DNA from 4 places in the Streptomyces sp. NPDC048590 genome. Region 2 is predicted to be linked to each of the others. Evidence: riboswitches for the same ligand, from Rfam matches in the RefSeq annotation. Region 2 holds a riboswitch; each other region holds the start of a gene.
The links. A riboswitch is a leader RNA that binds a small molecule or an ion and turns the genes downstream of it on or off. The one in region 2 is predicted to bind cyclic di-AMP.
Positions count from the first base shown of each region.

Region 1: linked by a shared signal. The riboswitch ahead of ACGFNN_RS32150 (M23 family metallopeptidase) and the one ahead of ACGFNN_RS34280 (M23 family metallopeptidase) in region 2 are both predicted to bind cyclic di-AMP.
Region 3: linked by a shared signal. The riboswitch ahead of ACGFNN_RS04965 (C40 family peptidase) and the one ahead of ACGFNN_RS34280 (M23 family metallopeptidase) in region 2 are both predicted to bind cyclic di-AMP.
Region 4: linked by a shared signal. The riboswitch ahead of ACGFNN_RS24390 (peptidoglycan DD-metalloendopeptidase family protein) and the one ahead of ACGFNN_RS34280 (M23 family metallopeptidase) in region 2 are both predicted to bind cyclic di-AMP.

Region 1 covers NZ_JBICWC010000014.1:112,033-116,280, reverse strand. The annotation lists gene ACGFNN_RS32165 (GNAT family N-acetyltransferase) at 1-289, opposite strand, end outside; gene ACGFNN_RS32160 (HPr family phosphocarrier protein) at 452-733, shown strand; gene ACGFNN_RS32155 (GntR family transcriptional regulator) at 915-1,619, opposite strand; gene ACGFNN_RS32150 (M23 family metallopeptidase) at 1,852-2,631, opposite strand; cyclic di-AMP (ydaO/yuaA leader) riboswitch at 2,644-2,812, opposite strand; gene ACGFNN_RS32145 (M16 family metallopeptidase) at 3,026-4,248, opposite strand, start outside.
Region 2 covers NZ_JBICWC010000020.1:18,041-22,288, forward strand. The annotation lists gene ACGFNN_RS34275 (aldo/keto reductase) at 1-560, opposite strand, end outside; gene ACGFNN_RS34280 (M23 family metallopeptidase) at 790-1,830, opposite strand; cyclic di-AMP (ydaO/yuaA leader) riboswitch at 1,842-1,994, opposite strand; gene ACGFNN_RS34285 (PP2C family protein-serine/threonine phosphatase) at 2,228-3,331, opposite strand; gene ACGFNN_RS34290 (MerR family transcriptional regulator) at 3,516-4,248, opposite strand, start outside.
Region 3 covers NZ_JBICWC010000002.1:103,984-108,231, forward strand. The annotation lists gene ACGFNN_RS04950 (ATP-binding protein) at 1-247, shown strand, start outside; gene ACGFNN_RS04955 (LysR family transcriptional regulator) at 282-1,193, opposite strand; gene ACGFNN_RS04960 (LysE family translocator) at 1,266-1,901, shown strand; gene ACGFNN_RS04965 (C40 family peptidase) at 1,920-2,390, opposite strand; cyclic di-AMP (ydaO/yuaA leader) riboswitch at 2,394-2,558, opposite strand; gene ACGFNN_RS04970 (hypothetical protein) at 2,933-3,241, opposite strand; gene ACGFNN_RS04975 (ABC transporter permease) at 3,924-4,248, opposite strand, start outside.
Region 4 covers NZ_JBICWC010000008.1:325,051-329,298, reverse strand. The annotation lists gene ACGFNN_RS24395 (tyrosine-protein phosphatase) at 34-858, opposite strand; cyclic di-AMP (ydaO/yuaA leader) riboswitch at 1,284-1,439, shown strand; gene ACGFNN_RS24390 (peptidoglycan DD-metalloendopeptidase family protein) at 1,445-2,359, shown strand; gene ACGFNN_RS24385 (SGNH/GDSL hydrolase family protein) at 2,523-3,347, shown strand; gene ACGFNN_RS24380 (TetR/AcrR family transcriptional regulator) at 3,389-4,000, opposite strand; gene ACGFNN_RS24375 (Glu/Leu/Phe/Val dehydrogenase dimerization domain-containing protein) at 4,030-4,248, opposite strand, start outside.

The DNA.
Region 1 (4,248 bases), on a different contig from region 2:
GGACGGTGGCGATGAACTCGCCGCCGATCGTCACGGCAAGCCCCACCCGGTCGACGTAGTCGTGATGGGTGAAGCGGTGCACGTCCCGCGCGGAGAGGCGGGGGTACGGGGCGAAGAAGCGGTAGTACTTCGACTCGTCGGACACCTGCTCGTAGAAGCTGACCAGCCGGTCGGCGTCGTCCGTGGTGATGGGCCGGATGCGGGCGGTGCCACCGTCGCGGAGCACCACGTCCGCCTCCCAGTGGTCGGGGTACGCGTGGTGCGGACTCTGCTCCCCAGTGGGCTCCATGCGCAAAGCCTACGGCCGGTACCCCGGTCGCGGCAGGTCCGAGGCGGGGGCACGCTGAGGGCCCGCGGACGGGGGACGGGCCGGTGGCGACGCCGGGCACAGCAGTGCGCACCACATGAGACACTGGTCTAGACAACCCATTGATACGTGAAGGGCAGAACCATGGCTGAGCGCCGCGTCAACGTCGGTTGGGCCGAGGGCCTGCACGCCCGCCCCGCTTCCATCTTCGTCCGGGCCGCGACGGCCTCCGGCGTCCCGGTGACGATCGCCAAGGCCGACGGCAACCCGGTGAACGCCGCCTCCATGCTCGCGGTTCTGGGCCTCGGCGCCCAGGGCGGCGAGGAGATCGTGCTGGCCTCCGAGGCGGACAACGCCGAGGCCGCCCTGGACCGCCTGGCGAAGCTGGTGGCCGAGGGCCTCGAGGAGCTCCCGGAGACCGTCTGATTCCAGCCGTTCCCATCCGGAACAGCCCTGCGGAAAAGCCGCGGCACCCCATCGGGAGCCGCGGCTTTTCCAGCTTCCGGACGACGTCGAAATAAATCCGGACAGACCTTCGGAATTACCGGATCAGGGCAGCAGAAATAAAGCCGTCCGGCAATTACCTTCTTTGTATACGGCCCCATTGTTAATGACGGGCTCCGGCGATGTTTACGGGGTGTTGCGAAGTTCTCACCCTGGGAGCACCCTCCGGCCTCCCCTGCCGCTCCGTACGCCGCAGGCGGTGTGCGGCGGCGGCCCGCTCCGCGTGCTGCGTCGCGATGGCCCTGGCCCGCTCGGTGTCGCGGCGCGCCACCGCGTCCACGAGGGCCCCGTGCTCGGCCCAGGAGTCAGCGGGACGGACCGGCTGCTCGACGGCGTACATCCAGGCGATCTTGTGCCTGAGCTGGGTAAGCAGCGCGATCAGGGCGGGACTCCCCGAAGCCTGGGCCAGCGTCTCGTGGAACCAGCCCCCCAGGGAGCGCAGATCCTCCCCCTCGCCCCGGCGCACCCGCTCCTGCCCCAGTCTCACCAGACCGCGGAGCACCTTGAGGTGGGCGTCGCTGCGGCGCTGAGCCGCACGCGCGGCCCCCAGGGGCTCCAGGAGCATCCGTATCTCCAGCAGGTCGGCGGCCTCCTGCTCCGTGGGCTCGGCGACGCAGGCACCCGCGTGCCGGCGCGTCACGACGAACCCCTCGGACTCCAGGGTGCGCAGCGCCTCGCGCACGGGGACGCGGGAGACGCCGTAACGGCGGGCGAGCACCTCCTCGGTGAGGCGGCTGCCGCGCTCGTAGACACCGGAGACGATGTCGTCACGGATCGCCGTGCATACCGAATGCGCGGGAATGCGCATGTCCGAACCTCCGCCTTAATCCCCGCGAAACGCGGCCGATCGACGCCTGTTCTGTGACTCTATTGCAACCGGCGGGAATTTCCGATGGCGGGGCGGAATCCATGTATATCTTTTGGCCGGAACGCAGTTCGGCCGAGCCTTCCGCGCGGTCCGTCGTCACAGCACGGCGAAGGCCCCGGCACAGGGTGCCGGGGCCTTCGCCGAAGTGGTGTGCCCAAGGGCTGAGCGGACGTCAGACCTGGACGCCGTGGGCCCGGAGGTAGGCGACGGGGTCCATGTCCGAGCCGTACTCGGGGGTGGTGCGGGCCTCGAAGTGCAGGTGCGGTCCGGTCGAGTTGCCGGTCGAGCCGGAGAGGCCGATCTGCTCGCCGGAGCCGACGCTCTGACCGACGGAGACGCCGATGGAGGAGAGGTGACCGTACTGGGTGTACGTGCCGTCCTTCATCCTGAGCACGATGTTGTTGCCGTAGGCGCCGCCCCAGCCGGCCTCGACGACCGTGCCCGCGCCTACGGCGACGACGGAGGTGCCCGAGGCAGCCTGGAAGTCCACGCCGGAGTGGCTGCCGGAGGACCAGAGCGAGCCGCCGGACTTGTAACCGGTGGTCACGTGAGATCCGGCGACCGGGAGGTGGAAGGCGTTCAGCCGGGCACGCTCGGCGGCGCGCGCCGCACGCGCCTTCTCCTCGCGCGCCTTCTCGGCGCGGGCTTCCGCCTTGCGCTCGGCCTCTGCCTTCGCCTCCGCCTTGGCCTTCGCCTTGGCGGCGGCCTCGGCCTGGTGCTGCTGGACCTCGGCCTGCGCCTGGATCTGGGCGGCGAGGGAGGTGTCGAGCGCGACGGTCTGGGTGAGACCGGTGGAGGCGGGGGCGGCCTCGGCGTCCGCGGCGAGGGCCGGGGAGGCGGTGGCGCCGACGACACCGACGGTGGCCAGGGCCGCGATACCGGCGACCTCGGCGCCCTTGCGCGTCAGGCGGCTCGGGGCACGGTGCTTCCCGGTGGCACGGATGAACGCCATGGAGTGGCTGGTCCTTTCCTTCCTTCTCGCCTACCGGGTTAGCTGACGGGTTCGGAGCAGGAAGGTCTCCTACGGGCACCCGGGCCTCGTGCGAGGTACGGGGGTCCGATTCACCCCAGGGACTTCATGGGTCCCCGGCTCCCCAGGCTCGCGCCTGACGGGGACTCGGCGATGGCTGCCCGTCGCCGCGGTTGCGGCATTCGTCCGGCGGACAGCCGAGCCGACGCTAGATCGGGCGGCTCATCCGCTCCAAACGGATAGGGGCCTTTGTCGGACATCCCACAGGGCAAACAGCTGCGATACCGGGCGAATCGGACAGATGACGGAACCCCGGCGGTCGAGACCGCCGGGGTTCCGGATGTGCTGTGGTGTCAGCCGGTGATGTGCTGCGGTGTCAGCCGGTGACGACCGACACCTCGCCGATACCGAGCGCCCTCACGGGCTCGGCGATCTGTGAGGCGTCGCCGACCAGGACCGTGACCAGCCGGTCCACGGGGAAGGCGTTGACCACCGCGGCCGTGGCCTCGACGGTGCCGGTCGCCGCCAGCCTGGCGTACAGCTCGGCCTGGTAGTCGTCCGGGAGGTGCTGCTCGACCTGGTCGGCCAGCGTCCCCGCGACGGAGGCGGCCGTCTCGTACTTCAGCGGGGCGACGCCCACGAGATTCTGCACGGCGGTCTCACGCTCGGCGTCGGTGAGCCCCTCGGCCGCGAGCGTCCGCAGGACCTTCCAGAGGTCGTCCAGCGCGGGGCCGGTGGACTCGGTGTCCACGGAACCGCTGATGGCCAGCATCGCCGCGCCGGTTCCCCCCGACGCCGTGCCGGGAGACGTGGAGCGCAGGACCTGTCCGAAGGCCCGGACCCCGTAGGTGTAGCCCTTCTCCTCGCGCAGCACGCGGTCCAGCCGCGAGGTGAGCGTGCCTCCCAGGCAGTACGTGCCGAGGACCTGCGCGGGCCACACGCTGTCATGCCGGTCCGCGCCGATACGGCCGATCAGCAGCTGCGTCTGCACGGCTCCGGGACGGTCCACGATGACCACGCGGCCGGCGTCGTCCGCGGTGATCGGGGGGACCGGGCGCGGCTGGCCGGCGTTGCCGGACCAGTCGCCGAGCGTGTCGGAGAGCAGCCCGTCGAGGTCCACCTCGGTGAGGTCTCCGACGACTACCGCGGTCGCCGTGGCCGGACGGAAGTGGGCTTCGTAGAAGGCCCGCACCGCGGCGGCGTCGATCCGCCGGACCGTCTCCTCGGTGCCCTGGCGGGGGCGCGACATCCGCGCGGTGGCGGGGAAGAGTTCCTTGGAGAGCTGCTTGGCGGCGCGCCGCGCGGGGTTGGCCTGCTCGTGGGGGATCTCGTCGAGGCGGTTGGCCACCAGCCGCTCGACCTCGCTCTCCGCGAAGGCGGGGGCCCGCAGCGCCTCGGCGACCAGGCCGAGGGCCTTGGCGAGCCGCGAGACCGGGACCTCCAGCGAGACGCGGACCCCCGGGTGGTCGGCGTGGGCGTCGAGCGTCGCCCCGCAGCGCTCCAGCTCCGCCGCGAACTCCTCGGCGGAACGCTTGTCCGTGCCCTCGGACAGCGCTCGGGCCATGATCGTGGCCACGCCGTCCAGCCCCTCGGGCTCGG
Region 2 (4,248 bases):
ACGAGGTTGTAGTGCGGCTGGAGCGCCACATAACGCGCCAGACCCTCGCGCTCGGAGAAGTCCAGGGAGGCGCGGAGTCGCTCGGGGCTGATGTTGGAGGCCGCGATCTCGCGTACGGTCCCGGCCTTCACCAGCTGGTCGAGCGCGGTGATGATCTCCTCGACGGGGACGGTCTCGTCGTCGAAGTGGGTGTAGTAGAGGTCGATGTGGTCGGTGCCGAGCCGACGCAGCGAGGCCTCGGCGGCCTCCTTGATCGTGGCGGGCGAGAGCCCCTTGTACGCCGGGTGGGCGCCCACCTTGGTGGCGATGACGACGTCGTCGCGACGGGAGCGGGCCGCCAGCCACTTGCCGATCAGGGTCTCCGACTCGCCGCCCTCGTTGCCGGGGACCCAGGCGGAGTACGAATCGGCGGTGTCGACGAAGTTGCCGCCGGACGCCACGTACTCGTCGAGGACGGCGAACGTCGTCCGCTCGTCGGCCGTCCAGCCGAAGACGTTGCCACCGAGGGCGAGGGGGAAGACCTTGAGGCCGGATGAACCGAGCGCGCGAAGAGAAGTCATGGAAGGCGTCAACGACGCAAGTGAGGCAGGTATTCCGCTTTACCGGCCGTTCGTCTTCACCGGTCGTCCGTGGGCCTCACGGCCCGCTCGCGTCGCCCCACCTGCCGCCCCGCCGGCCGCAGGTCCCGTTGATCGTGCCGTTCCGTCACAGACGGACCGGCGGCCCTGACGTCGGGGGGTTGTGCGTCAGGACCGCCGGGGTTCGGTGCGCCGGAGAGCGGCGCGGGGGTCAGATCGAGAGACCCTTGCTCTGCAGCCAGGCCATCGGGTCGATGCCGGTTCCGTCCGGAGTGTGGATCTCCAGGTGGAGGTGCGGGCCCGTCACGTTGCCCGTGGCCCCGACCCGGCCGATCGTCTCGCCGGTGGTGACCTTCTGTCCGGCGGTGACGTCCATCGACGACTGGTGGCAGTACCAGACCTCCGTGCCGTCGTCGAGCTCCAGGACCGTCCGGTAGCCGTACGAGCCGGACCAGCCGGCCGACTTCACCGTCCCGCCGTGCACGGCCTTGACCGGCGTGCCGGTGGGAGCCGCGAAGTCCAGCCCGGTGTGGTGGCCCGAGGACCACATCGAACCGGCCTGGCCGAAGGTCGAGGTGATCGTGTAGGACGAGGTCGGAACGGCGTAGCTCGCGGCGAGCTTGGCGAGACGCTCGGCCTCCGCCTTCTTCTTGGCAGCCTCTTCCGCGGCCTTCTTCTTGGCGGCGGCGTCGGCCTCGGCCTTGCTCTGCTGCTTCGCGGCCTGGGCGGCTGCCGCCTCGGCGGCCGCCTGCTCCTCGGCGGCCTTGGCCTCGGCGTCGGCGCCGGCCTGCTGCTGCTCGGCCTGCTGGAGGATGCGGGCGCGCAGCGCCTCACCCGCGTCGGTGGCGCCCTGCTCGGCCTCGGCCTCGGTGATCCCCGCGGTCGTGAGCGGGGAGGTCAGTGCGGCGGTCTGCCGGTCCGAGTCGGAGTCGCCACCCATGAACGCGCCCACGCCGGGCAGTGACTTGGCGTCAGGAAGGTTGTCGGCGATGGAATCGGGAAGAGAGATGGAGACCGGCGGCTTGCTCTGCGCGGTGGCCATGCCACCCGCGCCGACGGCCGCGATGACACCGACGCCGAGGACGGTGGAGCTACGGGCGAGACCGCGCTGCTTCGCCACGCGATGACGGCCGCGCACAGGGCGGATGGACTCCTCGGTGGGGTTCCATTCCTCCCACGACCTGTCCGGATCACCGAAGCTGCCGGTCTTGAGCGATGACGGAGCCTCGGGGGCAGGCTGGTTCGACGCCACGTGGGCGCTCTCCTTTCCTTCCTTCTCGCCTACCGGGTTAGCTGACGGGTTCGGAGCAGGAAGGTCTCCTACGGGCCCCTTCGTCTCTCTCGAGACACAGGTGCCCGATTCACCCCATGTAGGTGGTTCCCCGGTTCCCTTGCGGAATTCGGCGCCGCGCACGGTGCCGCCTCTTGCGACGACAGGTACAACCGCGCTGCGTTATCGAACGTTAATAGACACCAGGCTTTGATTCCAAGCCGTTCCGGCAGATCGTTCGGGGCTGGGGCCTGGACTTTAAGGGGTCAAACAGGCGCAACCGGGCGAGTTGAAGGCCTTCGATCCGGCCACCACTTTCTGACGGTGCGTCAAATGTTATGCGTAGTGAGACCCTTCGACTACCGAAAGTCGCGACCGGTCATTCACCGGCCCGTCCCACGATCTTCACCGTCGTCCGCCGGGCCGGCTGCCCCCGGGAGGGCCGTCCGACCGCGAGGAGCGCGAGGTCGTCCGTCGACCGTCCTCCGGTGTGCAGGCGCACGTCGTCGGTGAGCGCCGACAGCATCTCCTCGGGCCCCGGGAAGAGCCGGCCACGCAGCCGGGCCGCAGGGTCGTAGAAGACTCCTTCGGCGTTCCGCGCCTCCGAGAGCCCGTCGGTGAACGCCAGGAACGTCGCCCCGGCCGGGAGTGTCCACTCGTCCGACCGGTCGGGCCCCGCGTCGAGGCCCATGCCGAGCGGCAGGGCGGGTTCGGTCGGCGCCAGGACGTCGAGCGCCCCGTCCGCGTGCAGTACGAGAGGCTCGGGATGGCCACGGTTGACCACCCGAAGGATGTCCGAGCCGGTCGGTACCTCAGCGAGCACGGCGGTGACGAACCCCTCCACGGAATCGAAGCCGCCCCGCCTCGCGCCCTCCCTCGCCAGCGCCCGCTCCAGCCTCTGGGCGACCCCCTCCAGCGAACGCTCCTGCTCCGCGGCCTCCCGGAAGGCCCCGATGACGACGGCCACCGCCGCCACGGAGTCCAGCCCCTTCCCGCGTACGTCCCCGACCACCAGGCGCACCCCGAACGGCGTGTCGGTCACGGCGAAGAGGTCGCCGCCCACGAACTCGTCGGCCTGGGCCGCCTCGTAGCGTGCCGCGACCAGGAGCCCGCCGATCCGATCCTCGGGCGCCGGCAGCACCGCCCGCATAGCGGTCTCGGCGATGACCCTGGCCGAGGCCAGCTGCTCGTTGCCGCGTCGCACCACCCGGTTGATGACGAGGGAGAGCGCGGACACCGTGAGCACGGTGAGCAGATCGGTGATCGGGACGACCTCGTCGAGGCGGCCGTCCGAGATGCGGATGGCGAGCACCACCAGGAACGCGGCCGCCCCGGTACGGACGGTGGAGGTCAGGGAGAAGAACGGGGCGGCGATCAGCGGAGCCGCCGCGAACAGGGGGACAGCCGTGACCTCGGGCGGGGTCACCATGTCGAGCACCACCCCGACGCAGATCATCAGTGCGGGGAGGTAGCGCACGAACATCCGCGACCGCGCACCCCCGCCGGATGCCCCGCGGCGTCTCTCCTGTTTCCCCACCTGTGCACTCCTGCCCGGTCCGCCCACGGCTGCGGACGGTACCGCGCCCCACCCGGCCCTGCCGAAGCCTCGCCGTACGGCGCAACGCCGTAGGCCGAAGGGAGGAGCGTGCCGCCCCGCACCCCGGTGGTCAGCCGGGGAGCCGGTGCTGCGCGTGGATCGTCAGTGCATCCCGTACGAAGACGGCGGTTCCGTCTCCGTGGCGATCGTAGTTCCTCGCGAAGCGGGGATCGGAGACATACATCTCCGCGAGACCGGTCACGTACGCGCGCGTGACCTCCGTGGTCACCGACAGCCAGGCGCAGTGCCGGCGGGCGATCTCCTGCACCTCGTCGCTCCCCGGCCCGAGACCCGCCGCCCGCGCCTCGCCGTAGTCCCGGGCGATCGCGTCGTGCACCCCCAGGAACTCCGCCCGCTCCTCCTCCCCCAGCCCGCGCCACCAGCGGTCGCCACGCTCGTACGCCTCGCGGCCCCAGCGCTCGGTGACCTCCTGCTCGTACCGGGTGTGATCGAAGCCGTCGAACACGTCCTCGGCCATGAGTTCCTCCCCTTCCTCGATCCGGTGGAGAGTGGTCCGCACCGAGGTGATCTGCCGTCCGATGCGCTCCCGCTCCTGCTCCAGCAGGCGCAGATGGGTACGCAGCGCCACCGTGGGATCGCGCTGCCCCTCCAGCACGTCCTTGATCGCGGGCAGCGACAGTCCCAGCTCCCGGAGCAGCAGGATGCGCTGGAGCCGGACCAGGGCGTCCTGGTCGTAGTAGCGGTAGCCGTTGGCGGCGGTGCGGCTGGGCGCCAGGAGACCGATGTCCCCGTAGTGCCGGAGCGTCCGGCTCGTGGTGCCCGCGCGTCTGGCGATTTCCTGG
Region 3 (4,248 bases), on a different contig from region 2:
GTCGCCCACCTTCACCGTGGGGCTCCGTCTCGACGAGGACGGACAGTTCAGCCTCGGAGTGACGGACAGTCACCCACGCTGGCCCCAACGGCTGCCCGCCGCCGTACGGCAGGACAACGGACGCGGCATGGTGATCATCCGGACCCTGGCGAAGGAGTACGGCGGCCGGCTCACCGTCACGCCCACACCGGACGGGGGCAAGACCGTGTCCATCGCACTGCCGTGGCCGGTGCCCGCGCAGGCCTGACCGGTCCACCCGCGGCCGCCTTGCCCATACCGCTTCATGGGGTGCCGGCCCTCCCGAAACCGTTGCGCAGCAGGGCGACCAGTGACGCCGCGGCGGCGTTCCGGTCCTCCCGGTGCACGACGGAGATGGTCCGCCGGAACGCCGAGGGCTCAAGACGGCGCACGGCGAGGGGGGTCGGTGACATCGAGGCCACCATCTCGGGTACGACCGCCACCCCGAGGCCCGCGCTCACCAGGGCGCACACCAGGGCGTAGCCGGGCGACCGGCAGACCACGGCGGTGGTGGCGCCCGCGTCGGCCAGCGCCCGCTCCACCCCGCGTCGTGGCGGATGATCGGGTGCGCTGCTGATCAGCGGGCGGCCCGCCAGCTCCGCGACCGGCAGGGGGCCGCTGCCTTCCGACAGGATCTGTCCCGGCGCGGTGACCAGGACCAACTCCTCGACGAGCAAAAGCTCGGCGGTCACTCCCGCAGGCAGCGGTTCGGCGGCCGCGGGTTCGTAGGCGTGCGTCAGGGCCAGGTCGGCGTCGCCCGCCGCCACGGCGGCGACCCCGGCGGGTGGTTCGTAGTCGGTGACGGCCAGTTCCACGTCGGGGTGCGCCCTTCGGAAGGCGCTCAGTACCGGCGGCAGAAGATGGATCCCCGCCGTCACGAAGGTGCCGACCCGCAGCCGGCCCCCCGACAGCCCTGCAAGGCGGGCCAGTTCGTGCCGAGCCTGGTCCATCTCGTCCAGCACTCGCCGAGCCCGCCCTGCGAGCAGCTCACCGGCCGGCGTCAGACGCGCGCCGCGATGGTGCCGGACGAGCAGTTCGGCTCCCGCCTCCCGCTCCAGCTTGGCCAGTTGCTGGGAGAGCGCGGGAGCGGTGTAACCGAGTCGCGCGGCGGCGCGTGTGATCGAGCCGGCCTCGGCCACGGCGACCAGGGCCGCGAGCCGCGTCGGGTCGTACATTAAGCGTTCCTTTTGGCAGACCCAGAAGATTCCAAGTACACGCTAAAGGCCTGGCGCCGTCAGTGTGGACGTATGGACGCACAACTGCTCGCATTCGTCGCGGTGGCGGCGGGAATGGTCGCCCTTCCGGGTGCCGACTTCGCCGTGGTCGTACGCAACTCGCTCGAATCCCGCCGGTCCGGCCTGGCCACGGCGGTCGGGGTCGCCGGTGGTCTCGTGGTGCACACGACGCTGGCCGTCGCCGGACTCGCCGCCGTACTCGTCACGATGCCCGCTCTCTTCCGCACCGTACAACTGCTCGGCGGCGTGTACGTGCTGTACCTCGGCCTCAGCGGTCTCCACGCGGTGCGCCGGAGGTCCGCGGAGGCCGCACGGCCGGAGACCGGGGGAGAGGTGGCGCCGCGAGCGGGACGGTCGTTGCGCCAGGGCTTCCTTACCAACGCCCTCAACCCGAAGGCGCCGGTACTCTTCCTCAGCCTCCTCCCGCAGTTCGTACCGGACGGCACACCACCGCTGCCCAGGACACTGCTCCTGGCCTCGGTGGTCGTGCTGCTCGCGCTCGTCTGGTTCCCGGGCGTGGCCCTGATGGTGGACCGACTGGGCCCGTGGCTGCGCCGGCCGCGTGCCGCCCGGGTCGTCGAGGGCGGCAGCGGCGCGGCGCTCACCGCGCTGGGACTCGTCCTGGTGACCGGGCCCCTGCTGCACTGAACCGGGTGGACGGGAGGATCAGTGGACCCTCCCGTACCAGACGTTTCCGGACCAGATCTTCTCCAGCCGGACCACGGCCCCGGTCTTCGGCGAGTGCCAGATCCTTCCGTTCCCCGCGTAGATGCCCACGTGGTACACGCTGCGCCCCGCGTGAAAGAAGACCAGGTCGCCGCGTTGCCGCTGCGACCTGGAGATATGGCGGGTCTTGTTGTACTGCTGCTGGGCCGTGCGGGGGAGTTTCTTCCCGGCCTTCCTGAACGAGTAGAGCGTGAGCCCCGAACAGTCGAAGCGATGGGGGCCGGTGGCTCCCCATCTGTACGGAGCGCCCTTCTTGGAGGCGGCGATCTTCAGCGCTGTGGCCGAATGAGCGGCGGCCTCGGCGTCGTTCACGAATCCGGGGGCCAGCATCGTGGTGCCTACGGCGAATGCGAGAACCGAGGCCGTGCCGACCCGGGCGAACAGAGACGGGACATGAACCTGCGCAGTCATGCGCAACCCTTCGTCAGCCGCCTGTGAAGGATGACCTGTCGGGTTCGGGCTGGCGAAGTTGCCCGGCCGCGCGGTGCGGCTTCACCCCGAGGGCCGTCCGGAACTCCGGCCGGCCCGTTGTGCTCGGGTCCTCCACTCCTGCCGATCCACTTCTGTCGACCAGTCATCCGGGCGGCGGCAGGACTCGGCGTCCGCCCGGACCGCCCCGCCGCGGTGGCGGGGGCTCTTGTCGTCCCAGGGATCTTTACGCAAGGTCTGCCGGATTTCCTCTTGGAAATGTCGATATGTGTCATTCGTCGTTGCTCGTCCGATCGAGTGGGCGGACGTGGGCCGAGTTTTTCGTCCTGGCGCCCCACCGGCCGTGTACCAGCGGTGGAGCTGTTGATTCCGGTACGTGGCCGCGCCCGTCACGCAAGTTGATCTGTCCCTCGTGAGGGGGACCTCCTACGCTGAACGAGCGAGGAAAACTCGTCGCACCATCGGGCGTGTCGTGAAAAACCGCCGAAAGGCCGACCCACGGGCCCGATCCGGTGGCTCCGGATTCAGTCCGAAGCAGTCGGCGGGACGGCGACCCGCGCCGCGCGGCGCTCCCCGTCCAGGATCCGCAGAACCCTCGCCAGGGTCTCCGCGTGGATCTCCGACTCGCCCCGTTCGTGCATCAACGCGAGCGCTTCGCGCAGCGCGACGGCCCGCGACGCGAGGGCCTGTGCGGCTCTGAGTGCTCGGTAGGTGTCGCCGTCGCGAGCCGGGTTGATGCGGCCGACCTGGTCGAGCACCTCCAGGTAGCAGTCGACGAACTCGGCCTCGGCGCGGGTCAGGGCGGGGAGCGGCGGGAACGAGGAAGGGAGCATCGGGCGTTCACCTCGCGGGCTGCGGCGGCTGGGGCGGCTTGCGCTTCCGGTACGTGGTCCACCAGCCCGAACGCGAGCGCGGCCGGGGCGTCGTCGAGGACGGTGTCCCGTTCGATGCCCTGCTGATCTCCCGGTGCGAACGGCCTGTGAGGCGGGCCGGTACGGCCGTGAGCGGTTCGTGCTCGCGGGCCAACTCGCCCACGTGGACGTCCAGGCCGGAGGGCCGGCCCTGTACGAGTTCGCCCAGGGCGGCCCAGGGCGGGTTGCTGGATGACTACCCGCGCTCCGGGCGGGGCATGTCGGTGCACCGGCGCGCCCGCCCCGAGGAGTACGCGGACGGCCGCCCCGGGCGGCAACCTCCACCTCGCAGGTCAGGTATCGCGTGGTGTCGTGGAGTGCCGTCGTCGCCGTGAACGTCCCGCCGGGCAAGTTGCTTCAGAGGCCTACCGGCCCGGTGGGCGGCGCGCCCCATCGGAATGAACCGCCGGCCGGACCGGACGCCGACCGGTCTGCCGGGCGGGTGATGCGCGCGGTCCGCCGAAGGCCGGTGCTCGAGATCGCCGCTGAGCGCCGAGGCTCCGACCGGGACGACTGACGGCCCGTACGGGCGTGCTCGCCGCGGAGGCCGCGTACTGCCCGCATCTCGGCGGGGAGTACGCGGCCTCCGTCGTGCCGGGTCCCCTCAGCCGGCGAGGGCCGCCTCGCGCTTGCCGGCCGTGGTCCGCGGCGCGGCCTGCGTACGGCCGCTGCCGCGACCGCCTGCCAGGACCGCGACCAGGCCGAACAGGGCCCAGGCCGCCAGGACCGTGGTGGGCGCGGCCCAGGCGTTCCCGTCGAAGAACGCGACTGAGCGCAGCAACGTGCCGCCCGCGCCCGGCGGCAGCCACTGGCCGAGGACGCCGACCGGTTCCGGAAGCAGTTCGGGGGCGCTGGTGACGCCGGAGAACGAGTTCCCCAGCAGCACCATCAGCAGGGCCGCCAGACCTATGCCCGGCGTTCCGATCAGC
Region 4 (4,248 bases), on a different contig from region 2:
CCGAGCGTGGCCGAGGAAGCGGCGTCCAGGGCGTCAGGCGCCCTCGACCAGGCGGTCGCGCAGCTTCTCACGGGTCTCGGGGCTGACCTTCAGCCCTTCGAGGAGGTACCGGTCGGTGCCGCCCCAGATCTCGTCGATGGTGGCGAACGCGGCGGCGAGGTAGTCGGAGTGCGCGCCGAAGAGCGGATTGAGCAGCTCCATCACCTCTTCGGACATACCCGTGGCGGACGTGTCGCTGCGCTTCACCTTGTAGCGGCGGTGGGCGTCGTTGGACTTGAGGTAGTCGGCCTCGATGGCCTCCCTGTCCACGCCCACCGCGAGAAGGGTGACAGCGATCGAGAGGCCGGCCCGGTCCTTCCCCGCCGCACAGTGCATCAGGGCCGGCACGCTGTCCTCCGCCAGCGCGTGGAGCACGCGGCTGTGCTCGGAGGTGCGGTCCCTGATGATCGAACGGTAGGAGGCGACCATGCGGTCGGTGCCCTTGCCGTTCGCCAGGATCGAGCGCAGCTGCTCGATGTTGCCGTCACGCACGAGTCGCCAGAACTCGGCGCCGTCGGCCGGGTCGGAGAGCGGAATGCTGACGTTGCGGACGCCGGGCAGGTCCACGTCGTAGCCGTCGAGCTTGTGGTCGGCGGCGTTGCGGAAGTCGAAGACCGTGTGCAGACCGAGTCCGGAGAGGAAGGCCGCGTCCGCCTCGGTGGCGTGGGCGAGGTGCCCGCTGCGGTAGAGGCGCCCGAAACGCACGGTGCGCCCGTCCACGGTGGGAAGTCCGCCGACGTCACGGAAGTTACGGACACCGGTGAGATCGACGTCCGTCGGTTCGGGGCCGGCCGGCGGGACCTCTGGCAGCTGCGTCACAAGGGCTCCTGGGGTGTCGGGCGCCGGCGCCGCTCGCCGACGGGGCACGCTCGCGACGATACGACATGGCTGCATCGAGCAATCGCTTCGGTGCCCCGGCCTCACGGCGACATTTCGATCTGATTTAGCGCGACCAGTAATGAGATGTCCGTATTGATGCATTTGGAATAACATACGCATCTTGTGTGACGGCTTGGCCGCGATGGGTGAGCGGGATCATATCCGTGACGGTGTGTGGCGAATGCGCGCGAGGGCCTTCCTGGTGCCACACGGAAAGCCAAGATCTGTAATCCACGGAGTGTGACGGTAATTCCGCGCCGGAATTGACCTCTCCATTCCACTCCGCAATCCGGCGCTTGTTCGCGGAGTCCGGGCTCGCTTAACGTCACGGTCAATCCGGACGGAACGCCTAATCCTGCCGCCGACCGGAATCCGAACCGACTCACGTGTGGCAGGAGCGGGGGAACCAGGTAAGTCGCCGTCCGGGGGGATCCGGGCGGCTAGGGGTCAAGTCGCGTACCGCGGCCGGGCATCTCCAGTCCGAACCCGACAGCTCACCTCGCAGGCGCCGGAGAGGAATTCCCCCATGCCCGCACGAGGCAAGCACCGTCGCAGGAAGACCGGCCCGATATCCCGAGGCGTCCTCGCCGCAGGGACGGGCGGCGCCGTTCTCGCCCTCCCGCTGATCGGCGCCACCGGCGCCCACGCCGCCGAGCAGTCCGCGCCGGCCGCGAAGTCCGCCGCGGCGCACAGCGCCCCGGCGGCCGCGGCCAAGAAGGCTCCCCGGACCTACTCCGTGGTCGCCGGGGACTACCTGGCCAAGATCGCCGTCAAGGAGAAGATCAAGGGCGGCTGGCACAAGCTGTACAAGGACAACCGTGAGGTCGTCGGCGAGAACCCGAGCCTGATCCGTCCGGGTATGAAGCTGACCCTCGGGGCGAAGGCCTCCGCGCCCGCCGCGAAGTCCACCGAGGCCACGCCCTCCGCGGCGAAGGCAGCGGCACCCGCCACCGAGCGGCAGGCTCCGGCCGGGAAGACGGCCGCCGCTCCGGCCGAGGGGACCCCTGCCACGGGCACCTCCGAGAGCAACACCTCCGGCTACGCCGCGCCGGTCGAGAACCCCAACGTCACGACCCAGTACCGTGCTTCCGGCGCCAGCTGGTCCAGCGGCTACCACACCGGCTCCGACTTCCAGGCGGCCTCCGGCACCAGCGTCCGCTCGATCGGCCCGGGCACCGTGGTCTCCGCCGGCTGGAGCGGTTCCTACGGCAACGAGGTCGTCATCCAGCACAGCGACGGCATGTACTCCCAGTACGCGCACCTGTCCTCCCTCGAGGTCTCCGCCGGGCAGACCGTGACCGGCGGCCAGCAGATCGGCCTCTCCGGTTCCACGGGCAACTCCACCGGCCCGCACCTCCACTTCGAGGTCCGGACGGGACCGAGCTACGGCTCGGACGTCGACCCGATCGCCTACCTGCGTTCGCACGGCGTCGCCATCTGAGTCACGTCACCTGAGGGCAGGGGAGAGGGCGGTGCGCTGCGGCGCACCGCCCTCTCCCCTTATTCCGGCTTTACCAAAAACTGACCGGGTGGTCTTTCTCACCATCCGTCAACCCTTTATTACGGTCGCGTAGGTCACATTCGAAGGTGCAGGATATGCCCTTGTGGCAGACGATTCGAGAAACAGACGAGGCATCATCGGGTCGTACGCGGCGATCGGCGACAGCTTCACCGAGGGCGTCGGAGACCCCGGCCCCGACGGGAGGCTGGTCGGCTGGGCGGACCGGTTCGCGGTCCTGCTCGCGGACCAGCTCCCCGCCCCCGACGCGGTGACCGGTTCCGCGGACGACCCCCACGGGAACTTCCGGTACGCCAATCTCGCCGTACGCGGACGCCTCCTCGACCAGATAGTCGAGGAGCAGGTCCCCCGGGCCAAGGAGCTGGCGCCTGATCTGGTGAGCTTCTGCGCGGGTGGCAACGACATCCTCCGGCCCGGATCCGATCCGGACGACGTGGCGGAGCGCTTCGAGCGAGCGGTCGCCGACCTGACCCGGACGGTCGGAACGGTCATGGTCACCACCGGCTTCGACACCCGTGGCATTCCGGTGCTCAAGCACCTGCGCGGCAAGATCGCCATGTACACCGCCCACGTGCGGTCCATCGCCGACCGCTACGACTGCCCGGTGCTCGACCTGTGGTCCCTGCGGTCGGTCCAGGACCGGCGGGCCTGGGACAACGACCGGCTCCACCTCTCGCCCGAGGGCCACACCCGCGTGGCGCTGCGAGCCGCCCAGGTCCTCGGTCTCGACGTGCCGGCCGATCCCGACCAGGTGTGGCCCCCGCAGATCCCGCGGGGCGCCTTCGAAGTGCGCCGTGACGACATCCAGTGGGCGCGGGAGTACCTCGTGCCCTGGATCGGCCGCCGTCTTCGCGGGGAGTCGTCCGGTGACCACGTCGCCGCCAAGCGACCGGATCTGCTTCCGCTCTGACGGCAGCCGCCGCCGTCCGGGAGCCGGGCGGCGGCCGCTCCTCAGCGGGTCAGAGCGTCGTGGTCGATGCCGAGTTCACGGGCGAGCGCTTCCTCGGCCCACAGCAGCATGGTGGCCCGCGAGAGCGGACCCCCGTACGACATCATCTGGACGGCAAGCCCGTCCAGGAGGGCGGTGAGACGCCAGGCCACGGACATCGGATCGTCGCAGTGGAACTCACCTGCCGCGGCGCCCTCCTCGATGACCTCGGCCATCTCGGCCTTCCACTGCTGGTCGAGATCGCCGGCGACCTCGCGGAGCACCGGATCACGCAAGGAGGACGCCCAGCCCTCGATCCACAGCCGCCAGCCCTTGGCCTGCCCGGTCGGCGCGTACCAGCGAACGGCCGCCCGCAGTCGCCGAACCGCGCTGGTGCGGCGGGCCAGCAGCTTCCGCAGATGGGCGAGATCCGCCTCCGCCGCATGGGCGAATGCCGCGGCGACCAGCTTCTCCTTCGACGAGAAGTGGTACAGCACGAGGGCGTTGCTCACACCGAGGACCGCGGCCACGTCGGCGATCCGTACGGCGGCCACACCCCGGACCTCGATCTGTTCGACGGCAGCCCTCAGGAGCTCCTCCCGACGCTCCGCCACTGTCAGTCGTACCCTCGCCACGCGGTCACCATAACCAACACCGCTCGTGCTCACGTCCCCGTGCCCGGCCGCCCAGGCCGCGAGCGGTGGTCTCGCGGACCGGCGGACGCGTCCTCCCCGTACCAGCCGAACCGCTCCGCCATCAAGGGAAGCCGGTCCGCGGCGAGCGCGTGGGCGGCGGCTCTGGGCGTGCAGTCGTCGCGCGCCGCCCGGTCGAGGACGCCGCCCATGAGCGTGCGCATCGAGCGACGGGTGTGAGCGAAGGCCTC